DNA from 4 places in the Pectobacterium sp. A5351 genome. Region 3 is predicted to be linked to each of the others. Evidence: predicted binding sites of a transcription regulator. Region 3 holds the regulator's gene; each other region holds the start of a gene.
The links. The regulator sigma-54, encoded in region 3, starts transcription at its own class of promoters, with help from an activator protein. The targets are predictions, from matches to a motif close to GTTGGCACANNTTTCGCTNT.
Positions count from the first base shown of each region.

Region 1: the regulator sigma-54 is predicted to act here: its motif matches at 1,650-1,669, upstream of glnA (glutamate--ammonia ligase).
Region 2: the regulator sigma-54 is predicted to act here: its motif matches at 2,352-2,371, upstream of glnK (P-II family nitrogen regulator).
Region 4: the regulator sigma-54 is predicted to act here: its motif matches at 2,583-2,602, upstream of O1Q74_RS17735 (gamma carbonic anhydrase family protein).

Region 1 is NZ_CP116477.1:4,306,952-4,311,693, forward strand. It holds gene typA (ribosome-dependent GTPase TypA) at 1-1,378, opposite strand, end outside; gene glnA (glutamate--ammonia ligase) at 1,748-3,157, shown strand; gene O1Q74_RS19820 (hypothetical protein) at 3,170-3,367, opposite strand; gene glnL (nitrogen regulation protein NR(II)) at 3,404-4,453, shown strand; gene glnG (nitrogen regulation protein NR(I)) at 4,462-4,742, shown strand, end outside.
Region 2 is NZ_CP116477.1:3,163,872-3,168,613, reverse strand. It holds gene O1Q74_RS14695 (SmdA family multidrug ABC transporter permease/ATP-binding protein) at 1-326, shown strand, start outside; gene O1Q74_RS14690 (SmdB family multidrug efflux ABC transporter permease/ATP-binding protein) at 323-2,098, shown strand; gene glnK (P-II family nitrogen regulator) at 2,458-2,796, shown strand; gene amtB (ammonium transporter AmtB) at 2,836-4,122, shown strand; gene tesB (acyl-CoA thioesterase II) at 4,200-4,742, opposite strand, start outside.
Region 3 is NZ_CP116477.1:300,185-304,926, forward strand. It holds gene rapZ (RNase adapter RapZ) at 1-415, opposite strand, end outside; gene ptsN (PTS IIA-like nitrogen regulatory protein PtsN) at 579-1,052, opposite strand; gene hpf (ribosome hibernation promoting factor) at 1,149-1,436, opposite strand; gene rpoN (RNA polymerase factor sigma-54) at 1,460-2,893, opposite strand; gene lptB (LPS export ABC transporter ATP-binding protein) at 2,943-3,668, opposite strand; gene lptA (lipopolysaccharide ABC transporter substrate-binding protein LptA) at 3,672-4,244, opposite strand; gene lptC (LPS export ABC transporter periplasmic protein LptC) at 4,225-4,742, opposite strand, start outside.
Region 4 is NZ_CP116477.1:3,864,877-3,869,618, forward strand. It holds rRNA gene O1Q74_RS17720 (23S ribosomal RNA) at 1-434, opposite strand, end outside; tRNA gene O1Q74_RS17725 (tRNA-Glu) at 689-764, opposite strand; rRNA gene O1Q74_RS17730 (16S ribosomal RNA) at 851-2,392, opposite strand; gene O1Q74_RS17735 (gamma carbonic anhydrase family protein) at 2,880-3,428, shown strand; gene O1Q74_RS17740 (DUF1488 domain-containing protein) at 3,413-3,670, opposite strand; gene aroE (shikimate dehydrogenase) at 3,667-4,494, opposite strand; gene tsaC (L-threonylcarbamoyladenylate synthase type 1 TsaC) at 4,514-4,742, opposite strand, start outside.

The sequences.
Region 1 (4,742 bases), 390 kb from region 3:
ACGTCATGGTCATGAATTCGGTACGGAAACCGATCAGACCACGAGCAGGGATCAGGTAATCCAGACGGATACGACCCTTGCCATCTGGAATCATGTCTTTCACATCACCTTTACGCTCACCCATGGCTTGCATGACTGACCCCTGGTGCTGTTCTTCGATGTCCAGCGTCACGTTTTCAAACGGTTCCTGATTACGGCCGTCGATAACGCGGTTAATAACTTTTGGACGTGATACGGCCAGTTCAAAGCCTTCACGACGCATGTTTTCGATCAGAACCGACAGGTGCAATTCACCACGGCCAGAAACGCGGAACGCATCAGCGTCTTCAGTTTCATCAACGCGCAGGGCAACGTTGTGTACCAGCTCTTTGTTCAGACGCTCCAGAATCTGGCGCGACGTGACATACTTACCTTCTTTACCACAGAATGGTGAAGTATTGACGTTGAAGAACATGGTAACGGTAGGTTCATCGACGCTCAGTGCTGGCAGCGCTTCGACATTCTGCGGATCGCAGATGGTGTCGGAAATGTTCAGCTCGCCCAGACCAGTGATCGCGATGATATCGCCTGCTTCCGCTTCAGCCGCGTCGATACGCTCCAGACCCAGGTGAGTCAGAACTTTACCGACTTTACCGTTACGGGTTTTGCCTTCGCTATCAACAATAGTCACTTGCTGGTTAGGCTTAACTTTACCGCGCTTGATACGGCCGATACCGATAACACCAACATAGTTGTTGTAGTCCAGCTGAGAAATCTGCATCTGGAACGGCGCATCCATCTCAACCTGAGGCGGAGAAACGTGATCGACAATCGCCTGATACAGCGGGGTCATATCTTCCGCCATGTCGGTATGGTCGAGACCCGCGATACCATTCAGCGCAGAAGCATAAATGATCGGGAAATCCAGCTGCTCGTCAGTCGCATCCAGGTTCACGAACAGGTCGAATACCTGATCGACAACCCAGTCAGGACGCGCGCCAGGACGGTCAACTTTGTTGATAACCACAATCGGTTTCAGACCGTTGGCAAATGCTTTTTTGGTCACGAAACGCGTCTGCGGCATCGGACCATCCATCGCATCAACAACCAGCAGTACCGAGTCAACCATCGACATAACACGCTCAACCTCGCCGCCGAAGTCGGCGTGTCCCGGGGTATCGACGATGTTAATGCGGTAGTCTTTCCAATTAATGGCGGTATTTTTTGCGAGGATGGTAATTCCACGCTCTTTCTCCAAATCGTTGGAGTCCATTACACGCTCGGTTGCTTCGACACGTTCACCGAACGTTCCGGATTGTTGCAACAGCTTGTCAACCAGGGTGGTTTTCCCATGGTCAACGTGCGCAATAATGGCGATGTTACGCAAATTTTCGATCACAGCTTTGCCTCAGGCATTTAGAAATAGCGCGCTATTGTACACGTATTAATCGAGGGACTAAACAAGATCACAAACATCTATGATAAACAACCTAGAGCTGCCTGCTTTGTGATCCCTTTCACGGTGCAAAAGCGCTACAAGAGAACATAAATGCACCAAATAAGTGCAATAATTCACATAAAAAGCACCATTTTGGTGCTTTAAACTATAATGGTGCAGTGAATTTCCGTGAGAAAGCCCCAAGTAGCAACACATTGCACACATTTAAAAAGTTGGCACACTTTTAGCTTTAGTCTACTCACGGCAACAACATCAATCCACAACGATATTCGTTCCACGACGATAAATGACCAATCGGGAGAACCAAGTATGTCCGCAGAACATGTTTTGACGATGCTGAATGAGCACGAAGTGAAGTTTGTTGATTTACGCTTCACGGATACTAAAGGTAAAGAGCAGCACGTCACCATTCCGGCTCATCAAGTTAATGCCGACTTCTTCGAAGAAGGTAAAATGTTTGATGGTTCTTCCATTGGCGGCTGGAAAGGTATCAACGAGTCAGACATGGTTCTGATGCCGGATGCTAGCACGGCGATGATCGACCCGTTCTTCGAAGATTCTACGCTGATCATTCGTTGTGACATCCTTGAGCCAGGCACCATGCAGGGTTATGACCGCGACCCGCGTTCTATCGCGAAACGTGCGGAAGATTTCCTGCGTTCTTCTGGCATTGCCGATACCGTTCTGTTCGGGCCTGAGCCAGAATTCTTCCTGTTCGATGACATCCGTTTCGGCAGCAGCACGTCCGGTTCTCACGTTGCTATCGACGACGTCGAAGCTTACTGGAACTCCGGTAAAGAATACGAAGGCGGTAACAAAGGTCACCGTCCAGGTCTGAAAGGCGGCTACTTCCCAGTTCCACCCGTCGATTCATCACAGGACATCCGTTCTGCTATGTGTCTGACCATGGAGCAAATGGGTCTGGTTGTTGAAGCTCACCACCACGAAGTGGCAACCGCAGGTCAGAACGAAGTGGCTACCCGCTTCAACACCATGACCAAAAAAGCTGACGAAATTCAGATCTACAAATATGTCGTGCACAACGTGGCTCACGCCTACGGTAAAACTGCGACCTTCATGCCAAAACCTATGTTCGGTGATAACGGTTCTGGTATGCACTGCCACATGTCTCTGTCCAAAGACGGTACTAACCTGTTCGCTGGCGACAAATACGGCGGCCTGTCTGAACTGGCTCTGTTCTACATCGGCGGTGTTATCAAGCACGCTAAAGCTATCAACGCCCTGGCGAACCCAACCACCAACTCCTACAAGCGTCTGGTCCCAGGCTACGAAGCCCCAGTTATGCTGGCTTACTCTGCCCGTAACCGTTCTGCTTCAATCCGTATTCCGGTTGTTGCCAGCCCGAAAGCACGTCGTATCGAAGCGCGCTTCCCGGATCCAGCAGCTAACCCATACCTGTGCTTCGCTGCACTGCTGATGGCTGGCCTCGACGGCATCATCAACAAAATCCACCCTGGCGATGCTATGGACAAAAACCTGTACGATCTGCCTCCAGAAGAAGAAGCAGAGATTCCAAAAGTTGCAGGTTCTCTGGACGAGGCCTTGGCTGCACTGAACGAAGACCGCGAGTTCCTGACCCGTGGTGGCGTGTTCACCGATGACGCTATCGAAGCGTACATCGAACTGCGTAAATCTGAGATTGACCGCGTTCGTATGACGCCGCACCCAGTTGAGTTCGAACTGTACTATAGCGTTTAATAACGACAGCGTTTAATAACGACAGCGTTTAATAACGACAGCGTTTAATAACGACAGCATGGTTGGGTGTGCTGATACCCAACCATGACCGATAAACAACAGAATACTAAGAAGTTTGTTCTTGTTGCCGTGGAAACGCTTCAGCCCATCTTCGGATGGGCTTTTTTCACCGCCGGCATTGGCCGTTGCGACGTAACATCCATCATTCACACTACAATGCACCACGACGGTGCGGGAGTCTGCGTTATGGCAACAGGCACGCTGCCCGATGCTGGGCAGATCCTAAATTCTCTGATAAACAGCATCTTATTGCTGGATAACGATCTGGCGATTCACTATTCCAACCCGGCAGCACAGCAATTACTGGCACAAAGCTCGCGTAAATTATCCGGCACACCGCTGCCCGATTTGCTGGGATATTTTTCTCTGAATATCGATTTACTGCGTGAAAGTCTGGATTCAGGGCAAGGTTTTACAGATAACGAAGTCACCATCGTCGTAGATGGTAAAGCGCACATCATGTCGCTCACCGCTCAGCGGGTACAAAACGATTTTATCCTGCTGGAAATGGCGCCGATGGATAATCAGCGCCGTCTCAGTCAGGAACAGCTTCAACATGCACAACAGCAGGCTGCCCGTGATTTAGTCCGGGGCTTAGCGCATGAGATAAAAAATCCCCTTGGCGGATTACGCGGTGCCGCGCAGCTGCTTGCAAAGGCCTTGCCCGATCCGGCGCTGACGGAATATACCAAGGTCATCATCGAACAGGCGGATCGCCTGCGTAATCTGGTCGATCGCCTGCTCGGGCCACAGCAGCCCGGCCTGCACGTCACCCAAAGCATTCATCAGGTCGCCGAACGCGTTTGTCAGCTCGTGTCACTGGAAAAGCCAGATAACGTGACGCTGGTGAAAGACTATGACCCCAGTCTGCCAGAGCTGACGCACGACCCTGACCAGATTGAACAGGTACTGCTGAATATTACCCGCAATGCGCTACAGGCGCTGGGCGAGGAAGGCGGGACGATTACGATTCGTACCCGCACGGCTTTTCAGCTCACGTTACACGGCGTGCGCTATCGTCTCGCCGCCCGTATTGACGTGGAAGATGACGGCCCCGGCGTACCCGCTCAACTACAAGACACCCTGTTTTACCCGATGGTGAGCGGGCGCGAAGGGGGAACTGGTTTAGGGCTTTCCATCGCCCGCAGTCTTATCGACCAGCACTCTGGTAAAATTGAATTTAACAGTTGGCCAGGACACACCGAATTCTCGGTTTACCTGCCCATTCGCCAGTGAGGTTCACAATGCAACGAGGGATAGTCTGGATTGTCGATGACGATAGCTCCATCCGTTGGGTGCTTGAGCGCGCGCTTGCTGGTGCGGGTTTAACCTGCGCAACGTTTGAGAACGGAAATCAGGTATTGCATGCGTTAGCAACACAAACCCCCGACGTTCTGCTGTCCGACATCCGCATGCCTGGGATGGATGGATTAGCACTCTTACAGCAAATCAAACAGCGCCACCCGATGCTCCCGGTCATCATTATGACGGCACATTCCGATTTGGATGCTGCCGTCAGCGCTTA
Region 2 (4,742 bases), 1.5 Mb from region 3:
TTGCGATTGCCCGTGCGCTGCTGCTGGATGCTGAAATTCTGGTGCTGGACGATGCGCTGTCTGCGGTGGATGGGCGAACAGAGCACCAGATTTTGCAGAATCTTAAAACATGGGGCGAAAAACGGACGTTGATCATCAGCGCGCATCGCCTGTCAGCCCTCACTGAAGCGAATGAAATCGTGGTGTTGCAGCAAGGACAAACGGTGCAGCGTGGCACACATCGGGCGCTGGCGGCAGAACCCGGCTGGTATCGGGATATGCACCGCTATCAACAGCTGGAGGCGGCGCTGGATGATGTACCGCTGGTGGAAGGAACGAAAAAATGAATAGCCCTCAACAGTTTTGGCCAACCCTGAAACGCCTGTTGGCCTATGGTTCACCCTGGCGAAAACCGCTGATGTCAGGTGTCGTGATGTTGTGGGTTGCTGCTGCCGCAGAAGTTTCCGGCCCTATATTGGTGAGTTATTTTATTGATGTTCTGGTGGCCAAAGGCGAATTCCCGCTGGCGATTGCGGCGGGTCTGGCGATGGCCTACATCCTGCTGCAAGTTCTGGCGGCACTGCTGCACTATTTTCAGACGCTGTTGTTTAACCGCGTAGCGGTCGGTGTCGTTCAGCAACTGCGCATTGATGTAATGGATGCGGCTTTGCGCCAGCCACTGAGCACATTCGATACGCAACCCGTTGGACAACTGATTTCACGCGTCACCAATGACACCGAGGTCGTCAAAGATCTGTACGTCATGGTGGTGTCAACGGTATTACGCAGTGCGGCGCTGGTCGGTGCGATGCTGGTGGCGATGTTCAGCCTGAGCTGGCAGATGGCGCTGATTGCGCTGATGATTTTCCCTGCGGTCGCGGTGGTCATGGCGCTGTACCATCGTTTCAGTACGCCGATTGTACGCAAGGTGCGAAGCTATCTGGCCGACATTAATGATGGTTTCAACGAAGTGATTAATGGCATGGGCGTCATTCAGCAGTTTCGCCAGCAGGCCCGCTTTGGCAAGAAACTGGGGGCCGCCAGCCACGCGCATTATGACGTGCGAATGAAGGCGTTGCGTCTGGAAGGTTTCCTGCTGCGGCCACTGCTGAGCCTGTTTGCTGCGATGGTGCTGTGTGGTTTGTTGATCCAATTTGGTTTCAGTTCGATGGGATCGGTTGGCGTCGGGGTCTTGTACGCGTTTATCAACTATTTGGGCCGTCTGAATGAACCGCTGATAGAACTGACAACCCAGCAATCCATGTTGCAGCAGGCGGTCGTCGCTGGTGAACGTATCTTTGAATTGATGGATGGCAAAAAGCAGAGCTACGGCGATGACGAGCGTCCTTTGGCGACGGGGCGCGTCGATATTGACGATGTCTCTTTCTCATATGGTACAGAAAAACGCGTGCTACAGAATATCTCGCTGACGATCCCAGAGCGCGGGTTCGTCGCGCTGGTCGGGCATACCGGCAGTGGGAAAAGTACGCTAGCCAGCTTGCTGATGGGGTATTACGCGCCGGATGAAGGTGAGATTCGGCTGGATGGCCGCCCGCTGTCGATGCTCTCTCATGCGGTGTTGCGCCAAAATGTGGCAATGGTGCAACAGGATCCGGTTGTGCTGGCGGAATCCATGTTTGTGAATGTGACGCTGGGGCGTGATATCAGCGAAGAAGCCGTCTGGCACGTGCTGGAAGTGGTACAGCTTGTCGAACTGGTTCGGGCTTTCCCTGAAGGGCTGCATACGCGCATTGGCGAGCAGGGGAATAACCTGTCTACCGGACAAAAGCAGCTGTTGGCGATAGCGCGGGTACTGGTGCAAACGCCTAAGATTTTGATTCTCGATGAAGCGACGGCGAATATTGACTCTGGCACGGAACAGGCGGTGCAAAAGGCGCTCCGTATCATCAGGGAACAGACGACCTTGATTATCATCGCCCATCGGCTTTCTACTATCGTTGAGGCCGACACGATTATGGTGCTCCATCATGGACAAACCGTTGAACGGGGAACACATGATCAACTGCTGCAACAGCAAGGGCGCTATTATCAAATGTATCAGTTGCAACTCGCCGGAGAGGATCTTGCAGCCACCAGCACTGAGCCTTGCATTGCCTAACTCTATTAGCTGTCATTCTGTGGTCTGCACCGCCTTGAGTGGTGCAGACTGACAGTCTGCTCACGGCTTCGCACCATCAGTAAGCATCGTGATTCCGGTTTTTACCTGTACTGCACTGAAAACACCCCTCGCGCACTAAAATAGTGCAATTCTTGCCCGGTTCTTCCTGCATTTCTTTCCCGCTGTGTTTTCTTTTTGCCCTTTCTTATCGTTAATCGCGTTCTCTTTCCTGATTTATGCCAGATAAATCATTTATGGCACACCCTTTGCTTTAGTCATGACGTAGACCTACTTCATAGAGCACGTAATCGAACAAGTGACGGGCGAAAGCCTGAACGTAATGGCTAGGGGGAAGACAAATGAAACTGGTTACTGTGGTGATAAAACCATTCAAGCTGGAAGATGTACGTGAAGCGTTATCTTCTGTCGGCATCCAGGGGCTCACCGTCACTGAGGTGAAAGGATTTGGTCGTCAGAAGGGGCACGCGGAACTCTACCGTGGTGCAGAATATAGCGTTAACTTTTTACCCAAAGTAAAAATTGATATTGCGATTGCAGACGACCAATTGGATGAAGTGATCGATGTTATCAGCAAAGCGGCGTACACCGGAAAAATTGGTGATGGCAAAATTTTTGTCGCCGAGTTGCAAAGGGTTATCCGTATTCGTACGGGTGAAACTGACGAAGCCGCACTTTAACAACACCTAACGTAGATACGTAAATAGGGATGGATGAAAATGAAAAAATTACTCTCTTCATTAGGTCTCGGTGTGGCGGCATTACTCCCGTCCTGGGCAATGGCTGCAACACCGACGATTGATAAAGCGGATAACGCTTTTATTATGATTTGTACCGCGCTGGTACTTTTTATGACTATACCGGGCATCGCACTGTTTTATGGCGGCCTGATCCGCTCGAAGAACGTTCTGTCCATGATGACGCAGGTGAGCGTAACATTCGCGATGGTTTGTATCTTGTGGGTGGTTTACGGATATAGCCTGGCTTTCAGCGAAGGTAATGCCTTCTTCGGTGGCTTCAGTACGTTTATGCTGAAAGGCATCGGAATTGAATCGATTAGCGGCACCTACTATCAATTTGTACACGTGGCGTACCAGGCTTCCTTTGCCTGCATCACCGTTGCGCTGATTGTCGGGGCGATTGCTGAACGTATCCGTTTCTCTGCTGTACTGATTTTCGTTGCGCTGTGGCTGACATTCTCCTATCTACCGATGACGCACATGGTGTGGGGCGGTGGTTATCTGGCATTGGATGGCGCGCTGGACTTCGCGGGTGGTACGGTGGTTCACATTAACGCCGCGGTCGCTGGGTTGGTTGGTGCTTATTTGCTGGGCAAACGTGCTGGTTTTGGCAAAGAAGCCTTCAAACCACATAACCTGCCGATGGTGTTTATCGGTACGGCGATTCTGTACATCGGCTGGTTTGGCTTTAACGCAGGTTCTGCGGGTGCCGCAAACGGTATTGCTGCTCTGGCTTTCCTGAACACGGTTGTCGCTACTGCTGCTGCGATTTTGGCGTGGGTTGGTGGTGAGTGGATGGTGCGCGGTAAGCCTTCTCTGCTGGGTGCATGCTCCGGTTGTATCGCGGGTCTGGTGGCAATCACACCAGCAGCGGGTACGGTTGGCGTCGGTGGTGCACTGATCATCGGTCTGGCTGGCGGTATTACCGGTCTGTGGGGCGTTACGGTACTGAAAAGATGGCTGCGTGTGGATGACCCATGTGATGTATTTGGTGTACATGGTGTGTGTGGTATCGTTGGTTGCATTCTGACTGGTGTATTTACTTCGGCATCTTTAGGTGGCACGGGCTATGCGGAAGGCGTGACGATGGCGCATCAGGTTTGGGTCCAGTTATTCAGTGTGATCATTGCTCTGGTTTGGTCTGGCGTGGTGGCATTCATCGCTTTCAAAGTGGCGGATATGATTGTCGGCCTGCGTGTTCCTGAAGATCAAGAGCGCGAAGGTTTGGACATCAACAGCCATGGTGAGAGTGCTTACAACCAATAATTGAGCTTGTCCAAATGCAACAAACGGGCGTGGAGTTTCCTCCACGCCCGTTTTACGTTATGAGGCTGCCACAGTCTTTACGATTGGCGGCGGCGCATCACCCCTTCCTGTACGCTGGATGCAACCAGCACGCCTTCTCGGGTATAGAACTGCCCACGGACAAAGCCACGAGCACCGGATGCGGATGTACTTTCTATGGTGTATAACAGCCAGTCATCCAACCTGAAATCACGGTGGAACCACATTGAGTGATCAATCGTGGCGACCTGCATACCCGGCTCCAAAAAGCCAACGCCATGAGGCTGTAAGGCTGTGAGTAGGAAGTTGCAGTCAGAGGTATAGCCAAGCAGATATTGGTGAATACGCTTATCGCCCGGCAATGGGCCGCAGGCCCGGCACCAGACATGTCGTACCGGTTCGTCCACTTCGCCTTTTAGGGGGTTATGGAATTTAACCGGACGCATCTCAATCGGGCTGGCCTGAATGAATTTATCGCGAAAGCGGGGCGGCAGGAGATGCTGCATATCTTGCGCGATTTCCTGCTCGGATTTCAGCGCTTCTGGCGGTGGAACCTCAGGCATCACATTCTGGTGTTCAAACCCTTCTTCATGACTTTGAAA
Region 3 (4,742 bases):
TCTCTGAGGTGTCGATAATCAGGTCGGCGCGTGAACGCAGCGGCTCCAGCAGATCGCTTTCTTCATCAATGGCGCTTTCCAGCGACAGATTCTTGCTGGAGAGCGGATGCAGGCGACGGGTATCGCTATAGCGACGGATTAATGTATTGCGGTCGGCATCCAGAAATAGCAATTGAGGCGAGAAGCTTGGCGGCAGTTGCTCCATGGCATGCTCGAAGATCTCTGGCGATTCCGGCATATTGCGCACGTCAATACTGACTGCTGCGGAAATGTTACGTGCCGCAAGCGTATTAGCCAGCTCTGGCAGTAAAACCACAGGCAGGTTATCTACGCAGTAGAACCCCATATCTTCCAGTGCGCGCAGGGCGACAGATTTCCCTGAACCTGAGCGACCACTGACAATCATCAGCACCATCTGACGACTCCCCTCTGGCAACGTGATGGCGAATTCTCATTGCCACTGTTTTTATAAAAAAGTGATGTATAGCTAAAAAAATGACGGCTTCGCGTAGGGATTGCAAGCATTCTCTGAATCCACGGCAAATCGCCCATCATCGTGAACATGACCACCATCCGGCTTAACCGGCTTCCGTCATAATCTGGTACAGCTCTTCATCGCTTTGCGCCGCACGCAGGCGTCGGCAAACCGTTTTATCCGCCAGCCGCTTGGCAACAAGCGACAGGGTATGCAAATGGGTTTTACATTGTTCCGCCGGAACCAGCAAGGCAAAAAGCAGATCAACGGCCTGATTATCAATAGCATCGAAAGCGATCGGTTGCTCTAACTGGATGAAAACACCGATGGCACCCAGCGCATTATCGTCTTCCAGCTTGCCGTGAGGAATGGCAATGCCGCCGCCGATTCCCGTGCTGCCCATCCGCTCCCGGGTCAGGATGGCATCAAAGATAATCTGCGAAGGAATGTTAAGCTGCCTGGCGGCCAGCTCACTGATAATTTCCAATGCCCGCTTCTTACTCTGGCAGTGGACGGTGCTTCGGGTGCACTCAGGACGTAATACGGTGCTGAGCTGCAATACGGGATCGTGGTTCATTTTATGTTCACTTAACGACGCTTTCACTTCTGGTGATCCCGACCCATCCGATGGATGGGTCGAGTTTGTTCCTTTGCCAAACGGCAAAGGAGAAAATTAGTGCTGCTTGAGTTTATCTTTATGCTTATTGAGCTGTCTTGCCAGCTTATCAATCAATAAATCTATCGCGGCGTACATATCTTCCGCTTCTGAGGTTGCATGCAGCTCGCCACCATTAACGTGGAGCGTGGCCTCGGCAATTTGCTGAACTTTTTCCACTCTCAATACCACATTGACCTGATTAATCCGGTCAAAATACTGCTCTAATTTGGCAAACTTGCCATTCACAAAATCACGCAGCGGTTCAGTGATCTCGATGTGGTGTCCGGTAATGTTGAGCTGCATAGCGTCTTCCTTCTCTGTTGAGATCAAACCAGTTGTTTACGCTGATTTGATGGTGGGATAGATAAAGACTCTCGGTATTTTGCCACGGTACGGCGCGCCACGATGATGCCCTGATCGGAGAGCAGCGCCGTCAGCTTGCTATCGCTCAGTGGCTTCGCGGGGTTTTCCGCTGCAATCAGCTTCTTCACCAGCGCGCGGATTGCCGTTGACGACGCTTCTCCGCCGCTATCGGTATTAACGTGGCTGGAGAAGAAATATTTTAGCTCAAAAATGCCGCGCGGGCTGTGCAGGAACTTCTGTGTCGTCACGCGTGAGATGGTGGATTCATGCATATCCACTGCCTGCGCGATGTCTGCCAGTACCATGGGCTTCATGAATTCTTCACCCTGCTCGAAGAAATCCTGCTGCTGTTCGACGATGCAGCGGGTCACTTTCAGCAGTGTGTCGTTACGACTTTCCAGGCTTTTGATGAGCCAGCGCGCCTCTTGCAGATTACTACGAATAAACTGTCCGTCGCTGTCGTTGCGCGCGCTGTTACCCAGCGCAGCGTATTGCTGGTTAATCTGCAAGCGGGGAACGCTGTCGGTGTTCAGTTCAACGGACCAGATTCCCTGAACTTTACGGACCAGTACGTCAGGGATGACGTATTCGGATTCACCGGTGTTGATCGATTGTCCCGGACGGGGATCGAGTGATTGAATCAACGCCAGTGCTTCTTTCAGCACCTCTTCTTTCAGGCGCGTGATACGGATCAGGCTGCGGAAATCATGGTTGGCTAACAGATCGAGATGATCGCTGACGATCAGACGCGCTTCGGTCAGGCGTGGCGTGTCGTCGGCGAACTGGGAAAGCTGCACCAGCAGACAATCGCGTAGGTCGCGGGCGGCGACGCCAACGGGGTCGAAGCGCTGCACGCGTTTGAGTACGGCTTCAACTTCTTCCAGCGTCACGTCGTCGTCACCGATGCTCTCAAGAATGTCCTGTAGCGGTACAGTCAGGTAACCGGTGTTGTCCACCGCATCGACGATAGAGGTCGCGATGGCGGCATCGGTGTCGGAAAACGGCGTCAGCTCAACCTGCCACATCAGGTAGTCCTGAAGCGTTTGCGTGGTTTCACCTTGATAAATCGGCAACTCTTCATCGCGATAGTCGGTGCCGGTGCCCGACGGTGTGCCTGCTGAGTAAATTTCATCCCAGGTGGCATCGAGTGGCAATTCTTCCGGCATGTCCTTCTGTTCCAGAGCCTCACCGGTATCCAGTGAATCGCTGTCTGCCTTTTCAAATGACTCGATTTCGTCGTGCTGATCCGTTTGTTCGAGCAACGGATTGCTTTCCAGCGCCTGTTGAATTTCCTGTTGCAATTCAAGCGTGGACAGTTGCAACAGGCGGATGGCCTGTTGGAGCTGTGGGGTCATGGCCAGTTGCTGGCTAAGCCTGAGTTGCAAACCTTGCTTCATAAATCGCGCTAACGTCCCATAAGTACTGCAAAGATAAAATATTACCCTATCAGAGTCGGAAGCCTTCGCCCAGATAGACGCGTTTCACCTGTTCATCAGCCAGAATATCGGTCGGTGAACCGTGGGCGATCAGGTTGCCCTGACTCACGATGTAGGCTCGTTCACAGACATCAAGCGTTTCGCGGACGTTATGATCGGTAATCAACACGCCGAGCCCGCTGTCACGCAGATGCTCAATGATTTTTTTAATATCCAGTACGGAGATCGGGTCTACGCCCGCAAACGGTTCATCCAACAGGATGAACTTCGGATTCGCCGCCAGTGCACGCGCAATCTCTACACGGCGTCTTTCCCCACCGGACAGCGATTGTCCCAGACTATCGCGCAAATGAATAATATGGAATTCTTCCATTAGCTCATTGGCACGATCTTCCTGCTGCTCGTTCGTCAGATCTTTACGGATCTGTAACACCGCCATCAGGTTGTCATAGACGCTTAAGCGACGAAAAATAGAGGCTTCCTGCGGCAGGTAGCCGATGCCGCGCAGCGCGCGTTCGTGCAGAGGAAGCAGGCTGATGTCGTCGTCGTCGATGACAATACGTCCTTCATCACGCGGGACGATACCCACGACCATGTAGAACGTTGTCGTTTTGCCGGCACCGTTCGGCCCGAGCAGGCCGACGATTTCACCGGAATTGACGGTCAGGCTGACATTTTCGACGACCTTACGGCCTTTGTACGCCTTGGCCAGATTTTCTGCGGTTAATGTTGCCATAACTTATTCAGTGACCCGTGGTTGCGGTTGTTGAGAATGAGAAGGCTGGTTCTTGTTCTCTTTCTCCTGAAGCTGAGAGGGGACCAACACCGTCGTCACGCGCTTTCCTTTTTCGCTGGTCGCTTCCATCTGCTGCTGTTTCACCAGATAGGTGATGCGATCGCCTTTTACATTGCTATCCTGCTGTTCCAGATAGGCATTGCCTGTCAGTACCAGAAAGTCTTTGGCCAGTTCGTAGCGGATTTTCTGCGCGTGACCTTTTACCGGTTTGCCGTTGTCCTGCATCTGGTAGAACGTCACGGGATTACCGTAGCCTTCCACCACTTCACTGCCTTGCGTGCCTTGTGGGCGCGTCACGACGACCTTGTCGGCTTTTACTTCAATCGTCCCTTGCTTCACGACAACATTACCGGTGAACGTCACCGTGTTGCCCTGCATGTCCAGAGACTGCTGTGCGGAATCAATGCGAATCGGTTGGTTGCTATCGCCTGTGACGGCAAAGGCGGACACGCTGACGGCGAACAGCGAGCTGGCGATCAGGGTGTTACGCATCAGATTATTGGTTTTGGATTTCATAAGAGGTTTTTACCTTTTCGATCAACTCGGCCGTTTTGTTACGCAGATTTCCGCGCATTTTCATTCCGCTTGAGGTAAAGCTAGTGCCGTACAGGGTGACTTCATCATCGGACGAAACGTCCTGCGTCACCAGATTCACCTGGGCATTATTCGTTGTGATGCGCTGAAGCTGTGCGTCTTTGGTCAGGCTATTCACCTCGACGTGGCCGTACAGATAGAGCATCTTGTCTTTTGTCAGCTTGGCGCGGTCGGCGCGTACTGACCAGGTTGCTGTCCCCTGTTCGTTGAACAGGGTGGCAACGGGGGCGGTAAACCAACTCAACTGCTCGTCGTTGAAATACTCCGCTTTTTCCGAAATCAGTCTGTAACTCAGCTTACCCGCAGGGCTGTATACCTGCGTGTTGGTTTTCTCGCTGGTATAAACCGGCACGGCAGGGTCGTTTGCATCCGGTGCCGCTACCGTGTCGTCATCCGCAATATTCCAGCCGATGAGGATAA
Region 4 (4,742 bases), 840 kb from region 3:
AGTATTTAGCCTTGGAGGATGGTCCCCCCATATTCAGACAGGATGTCACGTGTCCCGCCCTACTCATCGAACTCACAACTTGTGCATTTTTGTGTACGGGACTATCACCCTTTACTGTGCGACTTTCCAGACGCTTCCACTCACACACAAACTGATTCAGGTTCTGGGCTCCTCCCCGTTCGCTCGCCGCTACTGGGGGAATCTCGGTTGATTTCTTTTCCTCGGGGTACTGAGATGTTTCAGTTCCCCCGGTTCGCCTCATGACACTATGGATTCATGTCATGATAGTGTGTCGAAACACACTGGGTTTCCCCATTCGGGTATCGTCGGGTATAACGCTTCATATCAGCTTACCGACGCTTATCGCAGATTAGCACGCCCTTCATCGCCTCTGACTGCCTAGGCATCCACCGTGTACGCTTAGTCGCTTAACCTCACAACCCGAAGGTGTCTTGAAGACACATTCGCGCTGCGATTATTTGAGAGACTCATTGACAGACTGATTCATTGCTCACACCACATTACTGTCGTGTCAGTATGTTCAGCTGTCATGTTTCAATTTTCAGCTTGTTCCAGATTGTTAAAGAGCAATATCTTAAACCCTGACTATTACTAATCAGTTTTAAGATATGAGGTAAGTAGTTGACTTACTGAAGACCCCCGCTTTCACCGGAATGGTCGGATGCGCTGGCGTCCCCTAGGGGATTCGAACCCCTGTTACCGCCGTGAAAGGGCGGTGTCCTAGGCCTCTAGACGAAGGGGACACGACACCGTACTTTGTTGACGCTTTTGCTCATTATTTTCATCAGACAATCTGTGTGAGCACTTCACTCAACGCACATCTTCTTGGTAAGGAGGTGATCCAACCGCAGGTTCCCCTACGGTTACCTTGTTACGACTTCACCCCAGTCATGAATCACAAAGTGGTAAGCGCCCTCCCGAAGGTTAAGCTACCTACTTCTTTTGCAACCCACTCCCATGGTGTGACGGGCGGTGTGTACAAGGCCCGGGAACGTATTCACCGTAGCATTCTGATCTACGATTACTAGCGATTCCGACTTCATGGAGTCGAGTTGCAGACTCCAATCCGGACTACGACGTACTTTATGAGGTCCGCTTGCTCTCGCGAGGTCGCTTCTCTTTGTATACGCCATTGTAGCACGTGTGTAGCCCTACTCGTAAGGGCCATGATGACTTGACGTCATCCCCACCTTCCTCCAGTTTATCACTGGCAGTCTCCTTTGAGTTCCCGGCCTAACCGCTGGCAACAAAGGATAAGGGTTGCGCTCGTTGCGGGACTTAACCCAACATTTCACAACACGAGCTGACGACAGCCATGCAGCACCTGTCTCACAGTTCCCGAAGGCACTAAGGTATCTCTACCGAATTCTGTGGATGTCAAGAGTAGGTAAGGTTCTTCGCGTTGCATCGAATTAAACCACATGCTCCACCGCTTGTGCGGGCCCCCGTCAATTCATTTGAGTTTTAACCTTGCGGCCGTACTCCCCAGGCGGTCGATTTAACGCGTTAGCTCCGGAAGCCACGCCTCAAGGGCACAACCTCCAAATCGACATCGTTTACAGCGTGGACTACCAGGGTATCTAATCCTGTTTGCTCCCCACGCTTTCGCACCTGAGCGTCAGTCTTTGTCCAGGGGGCCGCCTTCGCCACCGGTATTCCTCCAGATCTCTACGCATTTCACCGCTACACCTGGAATTCTACCCCCCTCTACAAGACTCTAGCTTGCCAGTTTCAAATGCAGTTCCCAAGTTAAGCTCGGGGATTTCACATCTGACTTAACAAACCGCCTGCGTGCGCTTTACGCCCAGTCATTCCGATTAACGCTTGCACCCTCCGTATTACCGCGGCTGCTGGCACGGAGTTAGCCGGTGCTTCTTCTGCGGGTAACGTCAATCGATGAGGTTATTAACCTCACCGCCTTCCTCCCCGCTGAAAGTGCTTTACAACCCGAAGGCCTTCTTCACACACGCGGCATGGCTGCATCAGGCTTGCGCCCATTGTGCAATATTCCCCACTGCTGCCTCCCGTAGGAGTCTGGACCGTGTCTCAGTTCCAGTGTGGCTGGTCATCCTCTCAGACCAGCTAGGGATCGTCGCCTAGGTGAGCCATTACCTCACCTACCAGCTAATCCCATCTGGGCACATCTGATGGCGCGAGGCCCGAAGGTCCCCCGCTTTGGTCCGAAGACGTTATGCGGTATTAGCTACCGTTTCCAGTAGTTATCCCCCTCCATCAGGCAGTTTCCCAGACATTACTCACCCGTCCGCCGCTCGTCACCCAAGGAGCAAGCTCCTCTGTGCTACCGCCCGACTTGCATGTGTTAGGCCTGCCGCCAGCGTTCAATCTGAGCCATGATCAAACTCTTCAATTTAAGATTTGTTTGATTTGCTGAACTCGTCAGCGATGCTCAAAGAATTAAAACTGTTTATTCGTAATGAATTTACTGTTGTTCACTCTTCAAGACTTTTTATATCGTTGAGATACGGTATTGTGAGTGCCCACACAGATTGTCTGATTAAATTGTTAAAGAGCAGTGCGTTGCGGCCTTAACCACTTCGCGAGGTGGCGTATATTACGCTTATCACCTGCAGAGTCAACGTTTATTTTAAAGCGTTTTCTCTTTCTTTACCTACCCGGTTGTGAGTCACAGCGCCGTGTCGATGGAGGCGCATTATAGGGATCCGTTTTCGTTACACAACAACTTTCTTGATCTTTTTTTCCGTTCGCCTGTTTTTCAACCCTTTCGATGAGATCTTACTCGATCCACACCACTTTTCAGTTGCCGATGTCTCATATCTGTCGATATTTTGTCTGTAATACGAATAATCAGTATGTGGCAAATAACTACGAGGTTGTCGATGAGTGCAAAAACATTCCGTCGTTATAACGGTATTTCTCCCATTTTAGGCGAAAGAGTTATGGTCGATCATTCCAGCGTGGTGATTGGCAAAGTAACACTAGGCGATGATGTCGGTGTCTGGCCCCTTGTCGCCATACGCGGTGACGTTAACTACATTGCTATTGGTGCAAGGAGTAATGTTCAGGACGGTTCTGTACTTCATGTCACCCACTGCTCAGAGAAAAAACCAGAAGGTAATCCACTTATTATTGGTGAAGACGTCACAGTGGGCCATAAAGCGATGCTGCACGGTTGCCAAATAGGAAATCGGGTTTTGGTCGGAATGGGATCAATACTCTTGGATGGAGCGATTGTTGAAGATGATGTCATGATTGGCGCAGGCAGCTTGGTCCCTCCAGGAAAACGGCTAGAGAAGGGACATCTATATCTCGGCAGCCCAGTCAAAAAAATTCGGCCACTCACACAAGAAGAAATAGAAGGGTTGATTTACTCGGCAGACAACTATGTTCGTTGGAAAGATGAATATCTTGCTCAGGACAATGAGTAATAACCTTCATCATCCCATTCTTCAGCAACGATCATTTTTTCTAGTTCATCCTCAAGATCCCATCGATACTCCCTGAACAGTGCCAGCCACCGTTCAGGGCTATCACCGCCATAACGTTGCTGGAGCAGCTCTGCGCTGACTAAACATTCCTGCTGAAAGCCATTCACTAAAACGGGAAAGCGGATCGCCATTACCTCATCATCCCAACTTTCACGATCTGGGAACTGGAACGCCTGATTCACTTCGCAAGCTCCTGCTTTAGTATACCGATCACGGGTTCCACATCAGGCATAACGCCATGCCAAAGCTTAAACGCATGGGCCGCTTGCCCCACCAACATTCCCAAGCCATCTGCATAACGGATAGCACCATGCTGTACGCACCATGACAAAAAGGGGGTCAGTTGCGGCAGATAGAACATGTCATAACAACCTGTATCCGGCGAAATGAGTTCTGGCGGTAAATTAGGAATACTGTCGTACATCCCAGAAGATGTCGCATTAATGATCAGATCGAATGACTGACCCTGTAAATCGTCGAGAGCAACAGCTTGAATATCTCCAATGCCACTGAAGATCTTAACTAATTCATCAGCCTTGGAAAACGTCCTATTCGTCAGCACAACCGTACAGCCATAAGCCAGTAAGGGTTGGATAACCCCTCGCGCTGCACCACCAGCACCAACCAGCAACACACGATCCAACGGCTTTACCAGCGCCAATCGTTGCAGATCGCTAAGTAAACCAATGCCATCCGTATTATGACCAAACAGGCGACCGTCACTCAGCCTCTTCAATGTATTGACCGCCCCAGCAAGCGCCGCGCATTCGCTACGTTCATCGGCTTCAGCAAAGGCACGCTCTTTAAAGGGCGCAGTCACATTCGCCCCACCAGCACCATCACGAAAATACTGGCGCAGCATCTGCTCAAAATTATCCAGAGGCGCTAACACGCGCTGGTACGTCAACGTTATCCCCGTCTGTGCAGCAAATAGCTCATGTATGCGAGGTGATTTACTATGTGCAATCGGATTGCCAAAAACCGCAAAAGACGTTACTTCAGACACGTTCCTCTCCAACTTGTCGTTACCCCTGACGAATAAGCTCGCCTGTTAATACATCCCTGATTTCCGATGGGTTCATTCTTCCCCCGACATCCCCAACTAGCACAGGAAAATCATCACCAAACTGCTGAGAGACTTCCTGAGCAGTACGGCAGGGAGGTTGACCACTTAAATTGGCGCTAGTCGACACCAGCGGTTTACCGTAACGCTGACACAGTTCTTTGACTAACGGATGGTCGCTAATGCGCACC